3 regions of the Pantoea sp. X-Soil-ISGK-285 genome follow, and region 2 is predicted to be linked to each of the others. Evidence: predicted binding sites of a transcription regulator. Region 2 holds the regulator's gene; each other region holds the start of a gene.
The links. Region 2 encodes sigma-54, which starts transcription at its own class of promoters, with help from an activator protein. Its sites were predicted from a motif close to GTTGGCACANNTTTCGCTNT; they were not measured.

Region 1 (6,017 bases), 450 kb from region 2:
CAGCTCCACCTCATGTCCCCACAGACGCAGCATCAATACCGTTTCGTCGTCAAAACGACCTTCCAGTTTCAGCGAGTCTGATGATTGCCCCCAGGTCCGGCCCAGCAGCCAGCGCGGCGCACTGACCGCCTGTTGTAACGGCAAGCCCTGAATCACATGGCGGGTAAAAATCGCCGCCTGAGTCTGCGGCTGTCCATCCCCACCCATCGCGCCATACACCAGCGTCCGGCCATCTTTCAGCCGTGCGGCGGCGGGATTCAGGGTATGAAACGGCTGCTTACCGGGTGCCAGGGCCAGCAGATGGTCAGGATCGAGGCTGAAAGCGGCACCGCGGTTCTGCCAGGTGATACCCGTGCCGGGCAGCACCACACCACTGCCAAATTCGTGATAAATGCTCTGAATAAAGGAGACGGCCAGGCCGCTGCTGTCCATCACGCCCATCCAGACCGTATCGCCCGGCCCGCGTCCGTTTCCCCAGGCTGCCGCCTCTCCATCGGTGATCTGGCTGGCGAGTGTGGCAAGGTGATCGCTGTCCAGCAGCGCCTGCAAATCTTCCGTGACGTGACGTGGATCGGTGATGTGTTTGTCGCGCAGTGCAAACGCTTTTTTGGTGGCTTCCACGATACGGTGCACCGTCTGCGCATCGTCAGCCTCCGCCATCTCCAGCCGATCGGTGATGCCCAGGATCGCCAGCGACACCATGCCCTGCGTTGGCGGGGTGATATTCCAGATATCACCTTCGCTGTGGGAGAGATGCAGCGGCGTTGTGCGACGGGCGCGATGCTGCTGCAGATCGGCCAGCGTCACCGGCATGCCCAGCGTGGTCATCTCATCGGCCATATGGTGAGCCAGCGGGCCGCGATAAAAGCTGTCGAGCCCCTCTTCAGTAAGCTGGCTGAGGGTGTTAGCCAGTGCGGGCTGGGTAAAACGGCTGCCTGGCTGCGGCACGTTGCCGTCAGGCATAAAGGTGGCGCTGAAGCCGGGCTGATGCTGCAATTCACTGCGGAACGTCGCGGTGGCGGCGCTCTGTGAGGCAGTCACCGGAATACCGTCGGCGGCGTAGTGAATCGCATCGCGCAGCAGACGTGCCAGCGGCAGCGGCGGGGTGCCCATCTCAGCCGATAGATTCAGTGCCTCCTGCCAGCCGCTGACCGTACCGGCCACGGTCAGCGCCGCTTTCGGCCCGCGATGCGGAATCTTAGGGTGATCGGCGTAGAAATCGTGATGAGCCAGCGAACCGGCTGCGCCGCTGGCGTCGATAGCGACAGGATCGCCGCCGGGCGGCAGAATCAGCCAGAAACCATCACCGCCCAGTCCATTCATATGCGGGTAGACCACGGCGATGGTCGCGGCAGCGGCCACCATTGCTTCAATGGCATTACCGCCATCACGCAGAACCGCGAGCGCGCTCTCACTCGCCAGATGGTGTGGCGTCACCGCCATCCCCTGCGGGGCCATATTGCTTTGAATCATTTTTTTCTCGTTATCCGGGTGACAGAACCGATAACAAAGCAAGAGCTGTTCCAGTTTTCACCCTGAGCTGACAATGCGCCGGTTAACCTGGCGCAAATTGTGCTAGCTTCTGCTGAAACAAAAGTTACAGGACGGGTTATGAAACAGCTTGATGAACGACTCAGGAGTCACTATCCCCAGCTCTCTCCGCAGGAGCAGCGCATTGCCGACTTCGTGTTTGACCACTTCGATGACCTGATCAGCTACAACAGTGCCGAGCTGGCGCGGCTCAGTGGCGTGTCGAAAGCCACGGTCAGCCGGCTGTTTAAGCGTCTGGGCTATGAAAAATACAAGGATATGCGTGATGAGTTACGCATCCTGCGCCAGAGCGGCATGCCGCTGACTGATAATCGTGATGCGGTGCAGGGCAATACGCTGCTGGCGCGACACTACAAGCAGGAGATGGCTAACCTGACGCAGTGGGTGAACAGTCTGGATGCCCGGCACTTTAATGAGGTTATCCAGCAGCTGGCGCAGGCAAAACGCGTCTTTATCATCGGCATGCGCAACGCCTATCCGGTGGCACTGCATCTGCGACAGCAGCTGGTGCAGGCGCGTTCGCAGGTACATATCCTGCCGCAGCCGGGCCAGACGCTGGCTGAGGAGCTGGTGGATATTACGCCGGAGGATATGGTGGTCGTGATGGCCTTCCGTCGTCGTCCCCGCATCATTCGCCCGCTGATGCAGCAGTTGCAGGCTGCCGGTATCCCGCTGCTGGCGCTGTGTGAGCCGCAGGCGCAGACGGTGATTGCGCTGGCGCGCTGGCAGCTCTGTACGCCGCTGGACAGCGTTTCCGCCTTCGACAGTTATGGCTCCGCCATGAGTCTGGTTAACCTGATTGCCAATGCACTGCTGCATGAAATGCTGGCACAGGGACGCCAGCGCATTCATCAGATCGCCGACCTTTACCAGCAGTTTGAAGAGCTGGAGCACCGCTAACAGGCACCATTTTGGTGCTTTGCCCCATTTCAGAACAGACCTTCCCCCGGCGTAGTCGTCCCGATTACGCCAGATTTCAGCTGAATGCTTTGCCGCTTAACCCTTTTTCTGTGGCCGTCCGGATTGGCACATTAGTTGCAGATTGCATCTCAAAGAATCTTTTGTTTCACGTTAATCTCACCGGGGTGCATAATGAAAAAAGTTTTGATGGCGGTTGCGACAGCGGCATTACTGATGGCACAAGCGGGAAGCGCGCTGGCCGATCAACTGCAGGACATCCAGAAACGCGGCGTCATTCGCATCGCCGTGCCGCAGGATTTCCCGCCGTTTGGCTCGGTTGGCACCGATCTGCAGCCGCAGGGGTATGACATCGACACGGCCAGATACCTGGCAAAGCAGATGAAACTTAAGTTGCAGCTGGTGCCGGTCAGCAGTGCCAACCGCGTGCCTTATCTGCAAACCGACAAGGTCGACCTGGTCATCTCCAGCATGGGTAAAAATGCCGAGCGGGAAAAAGTGATCGACTTCACCCGCGCCTATGCGCCGTTCTTCCTGGGCGTATTCGGGCCGAAAGGCGATGAAATCAAAGCGGCGTCTGCCCTGAGCGGCAAATCGATTGGCGTAACACGTGGTGCAGTAGAGGACATGGTGCTCAGTGACGTTGCGCCGAAAGATGCACAGGTGAAACGCTACGAAGATAACAACACTACCTTGTCTGCGTATCTCTCCGGTCAGGTGCAGTATGTGGCGACCGGCAACCTGGTGGTCGCCGCCATTGCCCGTCAGAATCCGGCTAAAGCGCCGGTGGCGCAGTTTATGCTGAAAGATTCTCCCTGCTATATCGGCCTGAAGAAAGATCAGCCGGCACTGAAAGCGAAAGTGAATGCGCTGATTGAGCAGGGCATCAAAGATGGCACCCTGAATAAACTGTCAGAAGAGTGGCTGAAAGCGCCGCTGCCCGCCAACCTCGGCGCCTGAGGAAAGATTCATGACCGGGCAACTTAACTTTCCCGCCCTGTGGCCCTACTGGCCGGAGCTGCTCTCCGGTCTTTGGGTCACCATTCAGCTGACGGTGCTGGCGACTACCGGTGGTGTGGCGCTGGGCATTGCGGGCGCGGCGCTGCGCAGTGGCAGACCCAGCTGGATGAGCCGCCTGTGGGGCATCTATGTCGAGCTGATCCGCAACACGCCGTTTGTGGTGCAACTGTTCTTTATCGTTTTCGGTCTGCCTGCGCTGGGGCTGAAACTCACTGCTGGCGAGGCGGCGCTGTTGGCGATGCTGATCAACCTCGGGGCATATAGCACCGAGATTATTCGTGCCGGAATACAGGTGACACCCAAAGGGCAGTGGGAAGCGGGACGGGTGCTGGGATTAACCCGCAGCCAGACGTTTCTGCGGGTGGTGTTGCCGCCCGCGCTGCAGCGCATTTATCCGGCGCTGGTGAGTCAGTGCATCATCGTGATGCTGGGTTCGTCGGTGGTGTCGCAGGTCTCCTACGAGGAGCTGACCTTCGCCGCCAACCTGATCCAGTCGCGCACCTTCTTAAGTTTTGAGGTCTATCTGGTGACTACGCTGATCTACCTGGCGTTGTCGATTGCAATGCGCCATCTGCTGCTGGCGATTGGCCGTAAATGGTTTGGAGTGCAGCCATCATGATGACGACCTTTACCGACTGGGACATCCTGCGCAACCTGCTGCTGGCGGCACGCTGGACCCTGTTGCTGTCGCTGGTGGCCTTTGTCGGCGGCACGCTGGTGACGCTGCCGCTGCTGTTTATGCGCCTGCTGCAACGCAAATGGTTAACGCGGCTGGTACGCGGTTACACCGCGCTGTTTCAGGGCACGCCGCTGCTGATGCAGCTGTTCCTGGCGTTTTTCGGCGTCGGCCTGTTCGGCATTGATGTTGCACCCTGGACGGCGGCCTCGCTGGCGCTGACCTTCTACACCAGCGCCTTTCTGGTCGATATCTGGTACGGCAGCATCCGCGCCCTGCCAAAAGGCCAGTGGGAAGCGTCGCGCTGTCTCGGCCTGACCTTTGGTCAGACGCTGTGGCGGGTCATTGCGCCGCAGGCGATCCGCATCGGTATTGCCCCGACGGTGGGGTTTGCTGTCCAGGTGATCAAGGGCACCGCGCTGGCGTCAATTATCGGTTTTATCGAGCTGACCAAAGCGGGCACCATTCTGAACAACGTGACCTATCAGCCGTTTAAAGTCTTTGGGCTGGTGGCGCTGGGCTACTTCCTGATGTGTTATCCGCTGTCTCGCTACAGCCAGTATCTGGAGAAAAAATTCAATGCCGCTCATCACCATTAATCAGGTGCAAAAATATTACGGCGACAACCATGTGTTGAAAGGCGTGGATCTGGATATCGACATGGGCGAGGTGATCTCAATCATCGGTCGCAGCGGATCGGGCAAAAGCACGCTGCTGCGCTGCATGAACGGGCTGGAAGGCTATCAGGAGGGCAGCATCAAGCTCGGCGGTATGACGATTACCGATCGCGACTCGCAGGCGCGTGAAATCAGCCGCTCGGTCGGGATGGTGTTTCAGAGCTTCAATCTGTTCCCGCACATGACGGCACTGGAGAACGTGATGCTGGCGCCGCGCCGGGTGCTGAAAAAAAGCGAGGCCGAGTGCCGGGCGCTGGCGGCGCAGATGCTGGAGAAGGTCGGGCTGGGCGAGCGTCTCAACTACTATCCTGCCAGCCTCTCCGGCGGTCAGCAGCAGCGCGTGGCGATCGCCCGTGCACTGGCGATGACGCCGAAAGTTTTACTCTGTGATGAGATCACCTCCGCGCTCGATCCCGAGCTGGTGGGCGAAGTGCTCAAAGTTCTGGAGCAGCTGGCGTCAGAAGGGATGACGCTGATCCTTGTCACGCATGAAATGAGCTTCGCCCGCGACGTGGGCGATCGTGTGGTCTTTATGCATCAGGGGCGCGTCTGGGAGCAGGGCGACAGTAAGACGCTGTTCGCTCAGCCGCAGTCACCGGAGCTGAAGCAGTTTATCTCTTCGGTTCGCCTCTGATTCTGAAAAAGGAAATTACGATGGATATCAATCACTACCCGCAACTTAACCCGCCACAGCGTCTGCTAATGGGGCCAGGACCGATCAATGCCGATCCACGTGTGCTGCGCGCCATGTCGAGTCAGCTGCTGGGGCAGTACGATCCCGCGATGACCCACTACATGAATGAAGTGATGGCGCTCTATCGCGGCGTGTTTCGCACAGAGAACCGCTGGACGCTGCTGATTGACGGCACCTCCCGCGCCGGTATCGAATCGATTCTGCTGTCATCGATCCGGCCTGGCGACAAAGTGCTGGTACCGGTGTTTGGCCGCTTTGGTCATCTGCTGTGCGAAATTGCCCGCCGCTGTCGTGCGGAAGTGCACACCATTGAAGTGCCGTGGGGCGAAGTCTTTACTCCCGACCAGATCGAAGATGCGATCAAAAAAGTGCGGCCGCGCCTGCTGCTGACCGTGCAGGGCGACACCTCAACCACCATGCTGCAGCCGCTTGAGCAGCTGGGTGCGATCTGCAAACAGTATGGCGTACTGTTCTACACCGA
Region 2 (6,017 bases):
GGCCGCCACAGGACGATCGAGGCCGGTCATCGGGCGCAGTTTGGGATCCCAGTGGGGGTTGGGCAGAAAGCGCACGTCAAATACATAGTCAGCGTCAATCGGAATGCCATGCTTGAAGCCAAACGACTCAAACACCATGGTCAGCTCACGTTCACGCTTGCCCAGCAGGCGGGTACGCAGCATCTCTGCCAGCTCATGCACCGACATCTCTGAGGTGTCGATGATCAGATCGGCACGTGAACGAAGTGGCTCCAGCAGATCGCTCTCTTCATCAATCGCGCTCTCCAGCGAGAGGTTTTTGCTGGAGAGGGGATGCAGACGGCGCGTATCGCTGTAACGACGAATCAGGGTGTTGCGATCGGCGTCGAGAAACAGCAGCTGAGGGGAAAATGTATCAGGCAGATTATTCAGTGCGGTTTCAAAAATTTCCGGGGATTCGGGCATATTACGCACGTCGATGCTGACCGCCGCCGAAATATTGCGCTCAGCCAGCGAGTTAGCTAACTCAGGCAGCAGCACGACCGGCAGGTTATCAACGCAGTAGAACCCCATATCTTCCAGCGCACGGAGCGCCACTGACTTCCCCGAGCCTGAACGACCGCTAACGATCATCAGCACCATGACCTTCTCTCCCGTTTTAAAACCGGCACCCGGCCGGTAAAGACGCGTTACTGATCCGACTGGACTTCCGTAATAATGGCATAGAGCTCTTCATCACTCTGCGCTGCGCGCAGACGACGGCAAACCGTTTTATCTGCCAGACGCTTTGCCACCAGTGACAGGGTGTGCAGATGTGTTTTGCACTGGTCAGCCGGGACCAGTAAGGCAAACAACAGATCGACCGGCTGGTTGTCGACGGCATCAAACGCAATCGGCTGTTCGAGGCTGATAAACACCCCAACCGCGCGCAGCGTATCCTCTTCCAGCTTGCCGTGCGGGATGGCTATCCCGTTACCAATACCGGTACTGCCCATGCGTTCGCGGGTCAGGATCGCTTCGAAAAGCGTCTGGTGCGGCAGGTTGAGCTGCTTAGCGGCCAGTTCGCTGATGATTTCCAGCGCACGTTTTTTGCTCTGGCAGTGGACGCCGCTGCGGGTGCAGTCTGGCGAAAGCACTGTGCTCAATTCCAGTGTGAGATCGTTGTTCATTATCGTTTCACTTGCGTGTTCACCAGGCCATTCACCGCCAGCGCGTATTGACGCGTGTGACAAACGGCGCCTGCTCAGATGACAAAACGGGGCGGATTATCCGCCCCATCCTGTCGGCTCTGCGCGCCAGGCGCGCGTCGCTAGCGTGAAGGTTAGTGTTTTTTCAGTTTATCTTTGTGTTTGGTCAGCTGACGGGTGAGCTTATCGATCAGTCCGTCAATGGCCGCATACATATCTTCCGCTTCGGATGTGGCGTGCAGCTCGCCACCATTCACGTGTAGTGTTGCGTCAGCCACCTGCGTGACTTTCTCAACCTTCAGGACAATATAGACCTGATTGATATGTTCAAAATAGTGTTCCAGTTTGGCAAATTTACCGTTGACGAATTCACGCAGAGGTGGAGTGATTTCAACGTGTTGCCCGGTCAGGTTCAGCTGCATAGGTCTTCCTTCTCATTTCTTTCAAACCAGTTGTTTACGCTGGTTCGATGGCGGGATGGATAAAGACTCACGATATTTGGCGACGGTACGCCGTGCCACCATGATCCCCTGATCAGATAACATGGAGGTCAGTTTACTGTCGCTCAAGGGTTTGGCTGGATTTTCCGCCGAAATTAATTTTTTCACCAGGGCACGAATCGCGGTAGAGGAGGCTTCACCGCCACCTTCGGTATTCACGTGACTGGAGAAAAAGTACTTCAGTTCAAAAATGCCACGCGGGCTGTGCAGATACTTCTGCGTGGTAACGCGGGAGATGGTCGATTCGTGCATCTCAACGGCCTGGGCGATATCCGCCAGCACCATCGGGCGCATAAATTCTTCACCCTGCTCGAAAAAGGCCTGCTGCTGCTCAACAATACAGCGCGTCACTTTCAGCAGGGTATCATTGCGGCTTTCCAGGCTCTTAATCAGCCAGCGGGCTTCCTGCAGATTACTGCGAATGAACTGGCTGTCGCTGTCGTTTCGCGTCGCGCCGCTCATTGCCGCATAGTGCTGATTGATCTTCAGGCGTGGCACGCTATCGGCATTGAGTTCAACCGTCCAGCGGCTGCCGATCTTACGCACCAGCACATCGGGAATGACATATTCTGGTTCGCCGGTGTTGATCGACTGACCCGGACGCGGGTCCAGCGACTGAATCAGCAGCATCGCCTCTTTCAGCACCTCTTCTTTGAGGCGTGTGACCCGCATCAGGCTGCGGAAGTCATGGTTTGCCAGCAGATCGAGATGTTCGCTGACGATCAGACGCGCCTCTGCCAGCATCGGCGTTTCGGGCGCATATTGTGAAAGCTGCACCAGCAGGCAGTCACGCAGATCGCGCGCGCCAACACCAATCGGGTCAAAGCGCTGGATGCGTTTCAGCACCGCTTCAACTTCATCCGCTTCGAGCTCATCATCGCCAATGCTGTCAAGGATCTCCTCAAGCGAAACGGTGAGATACCCGGTGTCATCAATAGCATCGACAATAGAGGTGGCAATGGCGCGATCGGTATCGCTGAACGGCGTCAGGCCGACCTGCCACATCAGATAATCCTGCAGCGACTGGGTTGTTTCGCCCTGATAAACCGGTAACTCATCATCCTGGTAATCGGTGCCGGTGCCGGAAGGCGTACCCGCGGTGTAGATCTCATCCCAGGTCGCATCCAGCGGCAGTTCATCAGGCATCTCTTTCTGCTCAAGCGCTTCGCGTGTATCCAGCGCCTCGGCCTCTGAAGACTCCCGTGAATCGATCTCTTCATGCAGGTCAGTCTGCTCAAGCAGCGGATTACTTTCCAGCGCAAGCTGAAGCTCCTGCTGGAGTTCAAGCGTAGAGAGTTGCAGCAGGCGAATCGCCTGTTGCAATTGCGGAGTCATTGCCAGCTGTTGGCTGAACCTGAGTTGTAAACCTTGCTTCATAGACAGGATGATCGTTCCCAGGTAAACATCGGTATTAACGACACCTTATCAGAGTCTGAACTCTTCACCCAAATAAACCCGCTTAACCTGCTCATCCGCAAGAATTTCATTCGGTGTGCCGTGTGCGATCAGGTGCCCCTGGCTGACGATATAAGCCCGCTCACAGACCGCTAACGTTTCGCGTACGTTATGGTCGGTAATCAGCACACCGAGGCCGCTGTCACGCAGATGCTCAATGATCTTCTTAATGTCGATAACGGAGATGGGGTCAACACCGGCAAAAGGTTCATCCAGCAGGATAAATTTAGGATTAGCCGCCAGCGCTCGCGCAATCTCAACACGACGTCGCTCACCACCCGAAAGTGCCTGGCCCATGCTGTCGCGCAGGTGCTCAATGTGAAACTCTTCCATCAGCTCACGGGCACGATCCTGGCGTTGCTCTTCGGTCAGATCGTCACGGATCTGCAAGACCGCCATCAGGTTATCGTAGACGCTGAGGCGACGGAAGATCGATGCCTCCTGCGGCAGATAGCCGATGCCACGACGCGCACGGGCATGCAGCGGCAGGATGCTGATATCTTCATCATCAATAATAATGCGGCCAGCGTCACGCGGCACAATGCCCACTACCATGTAAAAGGTGGTGGTTTTACCGGCACCGTTCGGGCCCAGCAGGCCGACAATCTCGCCGGATTTTACCTGCAGGCTGACATCTTCTACCACGCGACGGCCCTTATATGCCTTCGCCAGGTTTTCTGCGATTAATGTGGCCATAGCTATCAGTTACTCTTCTTTCCGCTGTTGGACGAACCTTTGTCCTGAAGTTGCGACGGCACCAGTACAGTCGTGACGCGCTTGTTCTGGCCCTGACTGAAAGCCTGCATTTTCTGCTCTTTCACCAGGTAGGTAATACGATCGCCTTTGATGTTGCTGTCCTGCTGCTCAATGAACGCATTGCCGGTCAGTTCAACGAAATCATTAGCCAGTTCATAGTGCAGTTTTGCGGCATGGCCCTGCACCGGCTTACCGCTGTCCTGCATCTGATAGAAGGTGGCGGGATTACCGTAGGCGTCAACGATGGTTTTCTTGCTGTCGCCGCCCGGACGGGTCACCACGACTTTATCTGCCGTGATTTTAATTGAGCCCTGCGTCACGATGACATTGCCGGTAAAGGTCGCGACATTGCCTTGCAAATCCAGCGCCTGATTCTGCGAGTCAATATTGACGGGCTTGTCCGAGTCACCGGTCAGAGCCAGCGCCGGAACGCTGGTTGCCAGCAGCATGCTGGCCAGTAAAAGCTTCAGGCTATTTTTGTTCATTTTGAATTTCATAAGAGGTTTTGACCTTCTCGATTAACTCGGCGTTTTTTGTCCGTAAATTGCCGCGCATTTTCATGCCGGTGGAGTTAAAACTGCGGCCATACAATGTCACCTGGTCATCAGAGGTAACGTCCTGAGTGACAAGATTAATCTGGGCGTTATCGGTTTTGATCCGCTCAAGCTGAGAATCCTGCGTCAGCGTATTCAGCTCAACATGGCCATACAGGTAAAGCATACGATCTTTGGTGAGCTTTGCTTTATCCGCGCGTAACGTCCAGGTAGGGATTTTGTTCTCATCAAAGGTGGTCATGACCGGATTGTCGAACCAGCTCAGTTCATCATCCGAGAAATAGGTCACTTTGTCAGAGACCAGTTTATATGACAGCGCGCCCTGCGGGTTATAAACCACAGTGTGTGAATCAGCACTGGTGTAGGTCGGTGACTGACTGTCCGTCCCGACTGGCGTGCCATCGTCATCCTGGTTAGTAAGATTCCAGCCGATCAAAACCAGTGCAATCAAGGTCAGAATCAGCGTTATCCAACGCCTGCTTTTACTCATACTGATTGCCCTTTGGCATCCTCAAATTTGTTCTGCGCCATTAAGATCAGGTCACATACTTCGCGAACTGCACCGCGTCCACCGGCAATCCGCGTGACATAATGCGCGCGCGGCAACAGGATCGGATGTGCATCCGCCACCGCCACGCTTAAACCCACTTTCGCCATAACCGGCCAGTCGATCAGATCGTCACCAATGTAGGCGACCTGGTCGTCGGAAAGAGACAGTTTATCCAGAAGTTCACGATAGGCCAAAAGCTTATCCGATTGTCCCTGATAAAGATGACGGATGCCGAGCGTTTTGCAGCGATCTTCCATCAGACGGGCATTGCGGCCGGTAATAATAGCCACTTCCACATCGGAGGTCAGCAAACAGCGAACGCCGTAACCGTCCCGCACGTTGAATGCCTTCAGCTCTTCGCCATTATTCCCCATGTAGATCACTCCGTCGGACATCACGCCATCGACATCGCAGATCAGCAGACGAATCCTGCTGGCGCGCGCCATAACGTCAGCGCTGACCGGGCCGTAGCAGGTTTCAATCGGGTGGGTTGCCTGTTGCATTTTCTCTTCCTGTTCAGACTACGCCAGCGCGCAGCATGTCATGCATATGTACCACACCGAGCAGATGGTCGTCATCGGCCACCAGAATCGAGGTAATGTTTTTGGTCTGCATCAGGTTCAGGGCTTCCACTGCCAGCATATTAGGCCGGACGCGGATGCCACCTGGCGTCATCACTTCCCCGATGGTGGCGCGCTGGAAATCGATGCCCATATCAAAGATGCGGCGCAGGTCACCATCGGTAAAGATACCTTCAATTTTCATCAGGTCGTCGACGATCACCGTCAGCCCCAGATTTTTGCGGGTAATCTCCAGCAGCGCATCGCGCAGCGAGGCGTCCCGTGTGACGTGCGGCAGTTCATCGCCACTGTGCATGATATCAGCCACATGCAGCAGCAGTTTACGGCCCAGCGCACCGCCAGGATGGGACAAAGCAAAGTCTTCGGCGGTGAAGCCGCGCGCTTCCAGCAGCGAAACCGCCAGCGCGTCACCCATCACCAGCGTGGCTGTGGTACTGGTGGTCGGTGCCAGACCC
Region 3 (6,017 bases), 850 kb from region 2:
CCAGTTAAGACTCGGTTTCCCTGCGGCTCCCCTATACGGTTAACCTTGCTACAGAATATAAGTCGCTGACCCATTATACAAAAGGTACGCAGTCACCCCCATAAAGAAGGCTCCCACTGCTTGTACGTACACGGTTTCAGGTTCTGTTTCACTCCCCTCGCCGGGGTTCTTTTCGCCTTTCCCTCACGGTACTGGTTCACTATCGGTCAGTCAGGAGTATTTAGCCTTGGAGGATGGTCCCCCCATATTCAGACAGGATACCACGTGTCCCGCCTTACTCATCGAGCTCACAGCATGTGTGCTTTTGTGTACGGGAGTATCACCCTGTACCCTGCGACTTTCCAGACGCTTCCACTAACACACAAACTGATTCAGGCTCTGGGCTGCTCCCCGTTCGCTCGCCGCTACTGGGGGAATCTCGGTTGATTTCTTTTCCTCGGGGTACTTAGATGTTTCAGTTCCCCCGGTTCGCCTTGCAGCACTATGTATTCATGCTGCAATGATGCACAGAGTGCACCGGGTTTCCCCATTCGGACATCGACGGCTGTAGCGGTTCATATCACCTTACCGTCGCTTTACGCAGATTAGCACGTCCTTCATCGCCTCTGACTGCCTGGGCATCCACCGTGTACGCTTAGTCGCTTAACCTCACAACCCACAGGCGTTTTACAACGCTGCGAATTGCAAGCATTTGAGAGACTCGAACGCATCGCCAAGTCATTCCTTAATTACGGAGGAATGACGCGCTGCGTCGTTTCAATTTTCAGCTTGTTCCGGATTGTTAAAGAGCAAATATCTCAAACGCGGCCCGGCTGCTTACGCAACCAAATCGGTTTTGAGATACTGTATGGAGACACCTTTCACCTGTCACCAAGCAGGTGGCGTCCCCTAGGGGATTCGAACCCCTGTTGCCGCCGTGAAAGGGCGGAGTCCTAACCGCTAGACGAAGGGGACACAAAAGTGTCACGACTTCGCAGCCGTCCTGCTCATTACTTTTTATCAGACAATCTGTGTGGACACTGCGCGGGAAGGTATCTTCAGGTAAGGAGGTGATCCAACCGCAGGTTCCCCTACGGTTACCTTGTTACGACTTCACCCCAGTCATGAATCACAAAGTGGTAAGCGCCCTCCCGAAGGTTAAGCTACCTACTTCTTTTGCAACCCACTCCCATGGTGTGACGGGCGGTGTGTACAAGGCCCGGGAACGTATTCACCGTGGCATTCTGATCCACGATTACTAGCGATTCCGACTTCACGGAGTCGAGTTGCAGACTCCGATCCGGACTACGACGCACTTTGTGAGGTCCGCTTGCTCTCGCGAGGTCGCTTCTCTTTGTATGCGCCATTGTAGCACGTGTGTAGCCCTACTCGTAAGGGCCATGATGACTTGACGTCATCCCCACCTTCCTCCGGTTTATCACCGGCAGTCTCCTTTGAGTTCCCGACCGAATCGCTGGCAACAAAGGATAAGGGTTGCGCTCGTTGCGGGACTTAACCCAACATTTCACAACACGAGCTGACGACAGCCATGCAGCACCTGTCTCACGGTTCCCGAAGGCACTAAGGCATCTCTGCCAAATTCCGTGGATGTCAAGAGTAGGTAAGGTTCTTCGCGTTGCATCGAATTAAACCACATGCTCCACCGCTTGTGCGGGCCCCCGTCAATTCATTTGAGTTTTAACCTTGCGGCCGTACTCCCCAGGCGGTCGACTTAACGCGTTAGCTCCGGAAGCCACTCCTCAAGGGAACAACCTCCAAGTCGACATCGTTTACGGCGTGGACTACCAGGGTATCTAATCCTGTTTGCTCCCCACGCTTTCGCACCTGAGCGTCAGTCTTTGTCCAGGGGGCCGCCTTCGCCACCGGTATTCCTCCAGATCTCTACGCATTTCACCGCTACACCTGGAATTCTACCCCCCTCTACAAGACTCAAGCCTGCCAGTTTCAAATGCAGTTCCCAGGTTAAGCCCGGGGATTTCACATCTGACTTAACAGACCGCCTGCGTGCGCTTTACGCCCAGTAATTCCGATTAACGCTTGCACCCTCCGTATTACCGCGGCTGCTGGCACGGAGTTAGCCGGTGCTTCTTCTGCGGGTAACGTCAATCGACGCGGTTATTAACCGCATCGCCTTCCTCCCCGCTGAAAGTACTTTACAACCCGAAGGCCTTCTTCATACACGCGGCATGGCTGCATCAGGCTTGCGCCCATTGTGCAATATTCCCCACTGCTGCCTCCCGTAGGAGTCTGGACCGTGTCTCAGTTCCAGTGTGGCTGGTCATCCTCTCAGACCAGCTAGGGATCGTCGCCTAGGTGGGCCATTACCCCGCCTACTAGCTAATCCCATCTGGGTTCATCCGATAGTGAGAGGCCCGAAGGTCCCCCTCTTTGGTCTTGCGACGTTATGCGGTATTAGCCACCGTTTCCAGTGGTTATCCCCCTCTATCGGGCAGATCCCCAGACATTACTCACCCGTCCGCCACTCGTCACCCGAGAGCAAGCTCTCTGTGCTACCGTCCGACTTGCATGTGTTAGGCCTGCCGCCAGCGTTCAATCTGAGCCATGATCAAACTCTTCAATTTAAGTTTGATTTGCTTAAACAAGTTAAGCGGTGCTCATCTGTAAAACGTCATAATGAATTTCATTATGTGTTCACTCGTGAGGCTTGATATTTTTTTACGTCCGGAGACGCTGATATCAATCCTGCGAGTGCCCACACAGATTGTCTGATAAATTGTTAAAGAGCAGTGCGAACAGTGCGTTAGCGTCCTGTCGCGAGGTGGCGTATATTACGCTTTCCTCCTGCAGAGTCAACCTCTATTTCAGAAGTTTTTCTCCGGCGGCGCAGTCTCCTGTGCCTCTCAACCCGCTTCCCGTTGCCGGTGTTCCGTGTCGATGGAGGCGCATTATAGGGATCCCGTTTCAGAGCACAACCCTTTTTTTGGATCTTTTATCTGAACGGTTATAAATGATCCAGATTGATGAGATCGCCAGCGATCCAGGCCAGAATTGGCTTGTCAGCTGCCTGAAATCGCATCAGGCTGCATTGAAAACAGAACAAAGGAGAACATGATGGCTTCCGCCCTACGTCCATATAAAGCCCTTTTCCCGCAAACTGGCCAGCGCGTTATGGTCGATCCAAGCAGTGTTGTGGTCGGTGATGTCATAATGGGGGACGACGTGAGCATCTGGCCGCTGGTTGCGATCAGGGGTGATGTGAATCAGGTCCGCATTGGTGCCCGTACTAATGTACAGGACGGCAGCGTTCTGCACGTTACGCATAAATCAGCGTCTAACCCGCAAGGCTTCCCTCTTATTATTGGCGAGGATGTCACGGTCGGGCATAAAGCGATGTTGCACGGCTGTACCATTGGCGATCGCGTGCTGGTCGGAATGGGATCGATTCTGCTTGATGGCGTAATAGTAGAAGAAGAGGTAATGATTGGTGCCGGAAGTCTGGTGCCGCCAGGTAAAAGACTGGAGAGCGGCTATCTCTATCTGGGTAGTCCGGTCAGGCAGATCAGGCCGCTGAATGACAATGAGAAGGAAGGTTTACGCTATTCCGCTAATAATTATGTCGCCTGGAAAGATGATTACCTGGCGGGAGATAACCAGATCCAGCCCTGAGCATCAATATTATCCTGACGGATAGCCGCTTCGGCCTCATCTTCCAGATCCCAGCGATGGTGCTGAAACAGCGCCATCGCCTCCCCTTCACCAAAACGTGAGGCCAGCGACTTCCCGCTGATTGCACAGGTCAGCCGCATGCCGTTGACCAGCACCGGGAAACAGACCGCGTTCAGTTCAGCATTATAGGTTTCATCATCAGGAAACTGTATCGCCTGATTCATGGCTGCATGGCCTGTTTAAGCTGGGTAATCACCGGTGCGATTTCCGGCATCACACCGTGCCACAGATAGAAGGCATGAGCAGCCTGCCCCACCAGCATGCCCAAACCATCTGCCAGATGAGCCGTGCCCTGCGCCTGACACCAGCGCAGGAAAGGCGTCAGCCCGCTTTGATAAAACATGTCATAACAGCGCACATCAGCATGAATGACTGCTGCAGGTAAAGGAGGGGTTTCGCCATTCACGCCGCTTGAGGTCGCATTAATGATCAGATCAAAGTGCTGATCTGCCAGCTGCTCAAAACCACATGCGCGGATAGTGCCGCTCGCTGCAAACAGGCCAGCCAGCTCTTCCGCCCGCGCGGCGGTACGGTTAACAACAGTGAGTGTCACGCCTGCTGAGAGAAGCGGCAGAATGACCCCACGTGCAGCACCGCCCGCCCCCACCAGCAATACCTTGTCACCAGAGTTGATCATCTTCAGCCGTTCAAGATCGCTTAACAGCCCGATACCATCCGTGTTGTCACCCAGGATCTGCCCATCGCTGAGTTTTTTCACCGTGTTTACCGCGCCGGACAGGGCTGCACGTTCGCTGAGCTGATCGGCAAATTCCCATGCCTGCTGTTTAAAAGGTAACGTCACGTTGGCACCACGACCTCCCTGTTCGAAAAAGGCAGAGAGCGCCTGAGGAAAACCATCAATCGGGGCACAAATCCGACCATAGCGATGTTCAACGCCCGTCTGTTCAGCAAAAGCCTGATGGATCAGCGGAGATTTACTGTGGTTGATCGGATTACCGAAAACGGCGAATTGATCCATGAATTAGCCCTGACGTATAAGTTCGCCGCTGATGACATCGCGGATTTCAGAGGGATTGAGCCGCCCACCTGTTTTTCCCGACAGAACCGGGAACTGCTCACCAAACTGCTGCTTCACTTCTTCAGCCGTTCGGCAGGGAGGCAGGCCTGACAGATTTGCACTGGTTGAGACCAGCGGTTTACCAAATGCGCGGCAAAGGGCCTGCACATCAGGATGGTCACTGACGCGAATGGCCAGTGAATCAAACTGTCCGGTAAGCCAGCGAGGCGTTTGTGGCGGAACGGGTACGACAAAGGTCACCGGGCCGGGCCAGCATGCAAACATCCGCTCACGCTGGATCACAGACAGTTCCCGAGCGGAGATGTAAGGTTCCAGCTGGGTGTAATCAGCCGCAATCAGGATAAGCCCCTTTTCTACCGGACGCTGTTTCAGTGCCAGTAAAGCCATGACGGCAGATTCACTGTCAGGGTCACAGCCCAGACCAAATACGGCTTCAGTAGGATAGGCGATGACCGCCTGTCGATTCAGCTGCTCTAGGCAGGTTTCAAGTGAATCGGCGAGGTGTTGATTTTCCATGGTCTATGAATTCTCTTCAGCAATGGCTTTGCCACAACTTTTACTGGCGCAAAAGCGTTTGATCCCTTGGGCCGTCTTTTTTTCAACTAATAGCGGATACTGGCAATAAGGACAGATTCCGGCAATGGGTGTCAGATTCACAACAAACTGGCAGGCTGGATAGCGATCGCAGGAGTGAAACGTTTTGCCGTAACGGGAGCGCCGCTGAACTAACCGGCCTTCATGGCACTGTGGACAGGCCAGCGAGGTTTCATCTGGTTTGTCGATGGTTTCGGTGTATCCGCATTCCGGATAGAGGCTACAGCCAATGAACATGCCAAATCGCCCCTGCCGCAACACTTTATCCGCACCGCATTCGGGACAGGCGTGGCCTTCCAGCACTTTGACCACATGACCATCGGCCTGACCCTTTAAGGGTCGAATGTAGTCGCATGCCGGGTAGTTCGCGCAGCCCAGAAAAGGACCGTGTTTACCGGAGCGGATAACCAGTTCTGCCCCGCAAGCGGGGCAGGGATCCTGTTTACGCACGGTGAAGAGTGCAGCTTTACTCATAGCGATCAATGCATGAAAGGAAATTTAATGCAGCATACCTTCATTGGCGTCGAATAGCAGTTCTTCCATCTGCTGATAGGCATTTTCACATCCGGGAATGTTGAACAACACCATCAGTACCACCCATTTGAGATCCTCCAGGTCAAACTCAGAGGTATCCAGCGCCATAATGCGTTCGATGACCATTTCACGCGTTTCCAGGTTCAGCACCTGAATCTGCTCC

Region 1: a site for sigma-54 is predicted at 1,509-1,528, ahead of AC6I8B_RS04030 (gamma-glutamyltransferase family protein). Genes of this name have one in related genera too.
Region 3: a site for sigma-54 is predicted at 2,779-2,798, ahead of AC6I8B_RS17240 (gamma carbonic anhydrase family protein). Genes of this name have one in related genera too.

Annotation. Positions count from the first base shown of each region.
Region 1 covers NZ_AP035938.1:886,678-892,694, forward strand. The annotation lists gene AC6I8B_RS04030 (gamma-glutamyltransferase family protein) at 1-1,473, opposite strand, end outside; gene hpxU (MurR/RpiR family transcriptional regulator HpxU) at 1,612-2,451, shown strand; gene AC6I8B_RS04040 (transporter substrate-binding domain-containing protein) at 2,644-3,429, shown strand; gene AC6I8B_RS04045 (amino acid ABC transporter permease) at 3,440-4,108, shown strand; gene AC6I8B_RS04050 (amino acid ABC transporter permease) at 4,108-4,764, shown strand; gene AC6I8B_RS04055 (amino acid ABC transporter ATP-binding protein) at 4,745-5,476, shown strand; gene AC6I8B_RS04060 (pyridoxal-phosphate-dependent aminotransferase family protein) at 5,497-6,017, shown strand, end outside.
Region 2 covers NZ_AP035938.1:440,682-446,698, forward strand. The annotation lists gene rapZ (RNase adapter RapZ) at 1-621, opposite strand, end outside; gene ptsN (PTS IIA-like nitrogen regulatory protein PtsN) at 669-1,148, opposite strand; gene hpf (ribosome hibernation promoting factor) at 1,301-1,588, opposite strand; gene rpoN (RNA polymerase factor sigma-54) at 1,610-3,043, opposite strand; gene lptB (LPS export ABC transporter ATP-binding protein) at 3,092-3,817, opposite strand; gene lptA (lipopolysaccharide ABC transporter substrate-binding protein LptA) at 3,823-4,374, opposite strand; gene lptC (LPS export ABC transporter periplasmic protein LptC) at 4,349-4,921, opposite strand; gene kdsC (3-deoxy-manno-octulosonate-8-phosphatase KdsC) at 4,918-5,484, opposite strand; gene kdsD (arabinose-5-phosphate isomerase KdsD) at 5,498-6,017, opposite strand, start outside.
Region 3 covers NZ_AP035938.1:3,662,465-3,668,481, forward strand. The annotation lists rRNA gene AC6I8B_RS17225 (23S ribosomal RNA) at 1-648, opposite strand, end outside; tRNA gene AC6I8B_RS17230 (tRNA-Glu) at 880-954, opposite strand; rRNA gene AC6I8B_RS17235 (16S ribosomal RNA) at 1,043-2,582, opposite strand; gene AC6I8B_RS17240 (gamma carbonic anhydrase family protein) at 3,073-3,627, shown strand; gene AC6I8B_RS17245 (DUF1488 family protein) at 3,594-3,851, opposite strand; gene aroE (shikimate dehydrogenase) at 3,848-4,666, opposite strand; gene tsaC (L-threonylcarbamoyladenylate synthase type 1 TsaC) at 4,670-5,242, opposite strand; gene AC6I8B_RS17260 (DNA topoisomerase family protein) at 5,246-5,794, opposite strand; gene smg (DUF494 family protein Smg) at 5,819-6,017, opposite strand, start outside.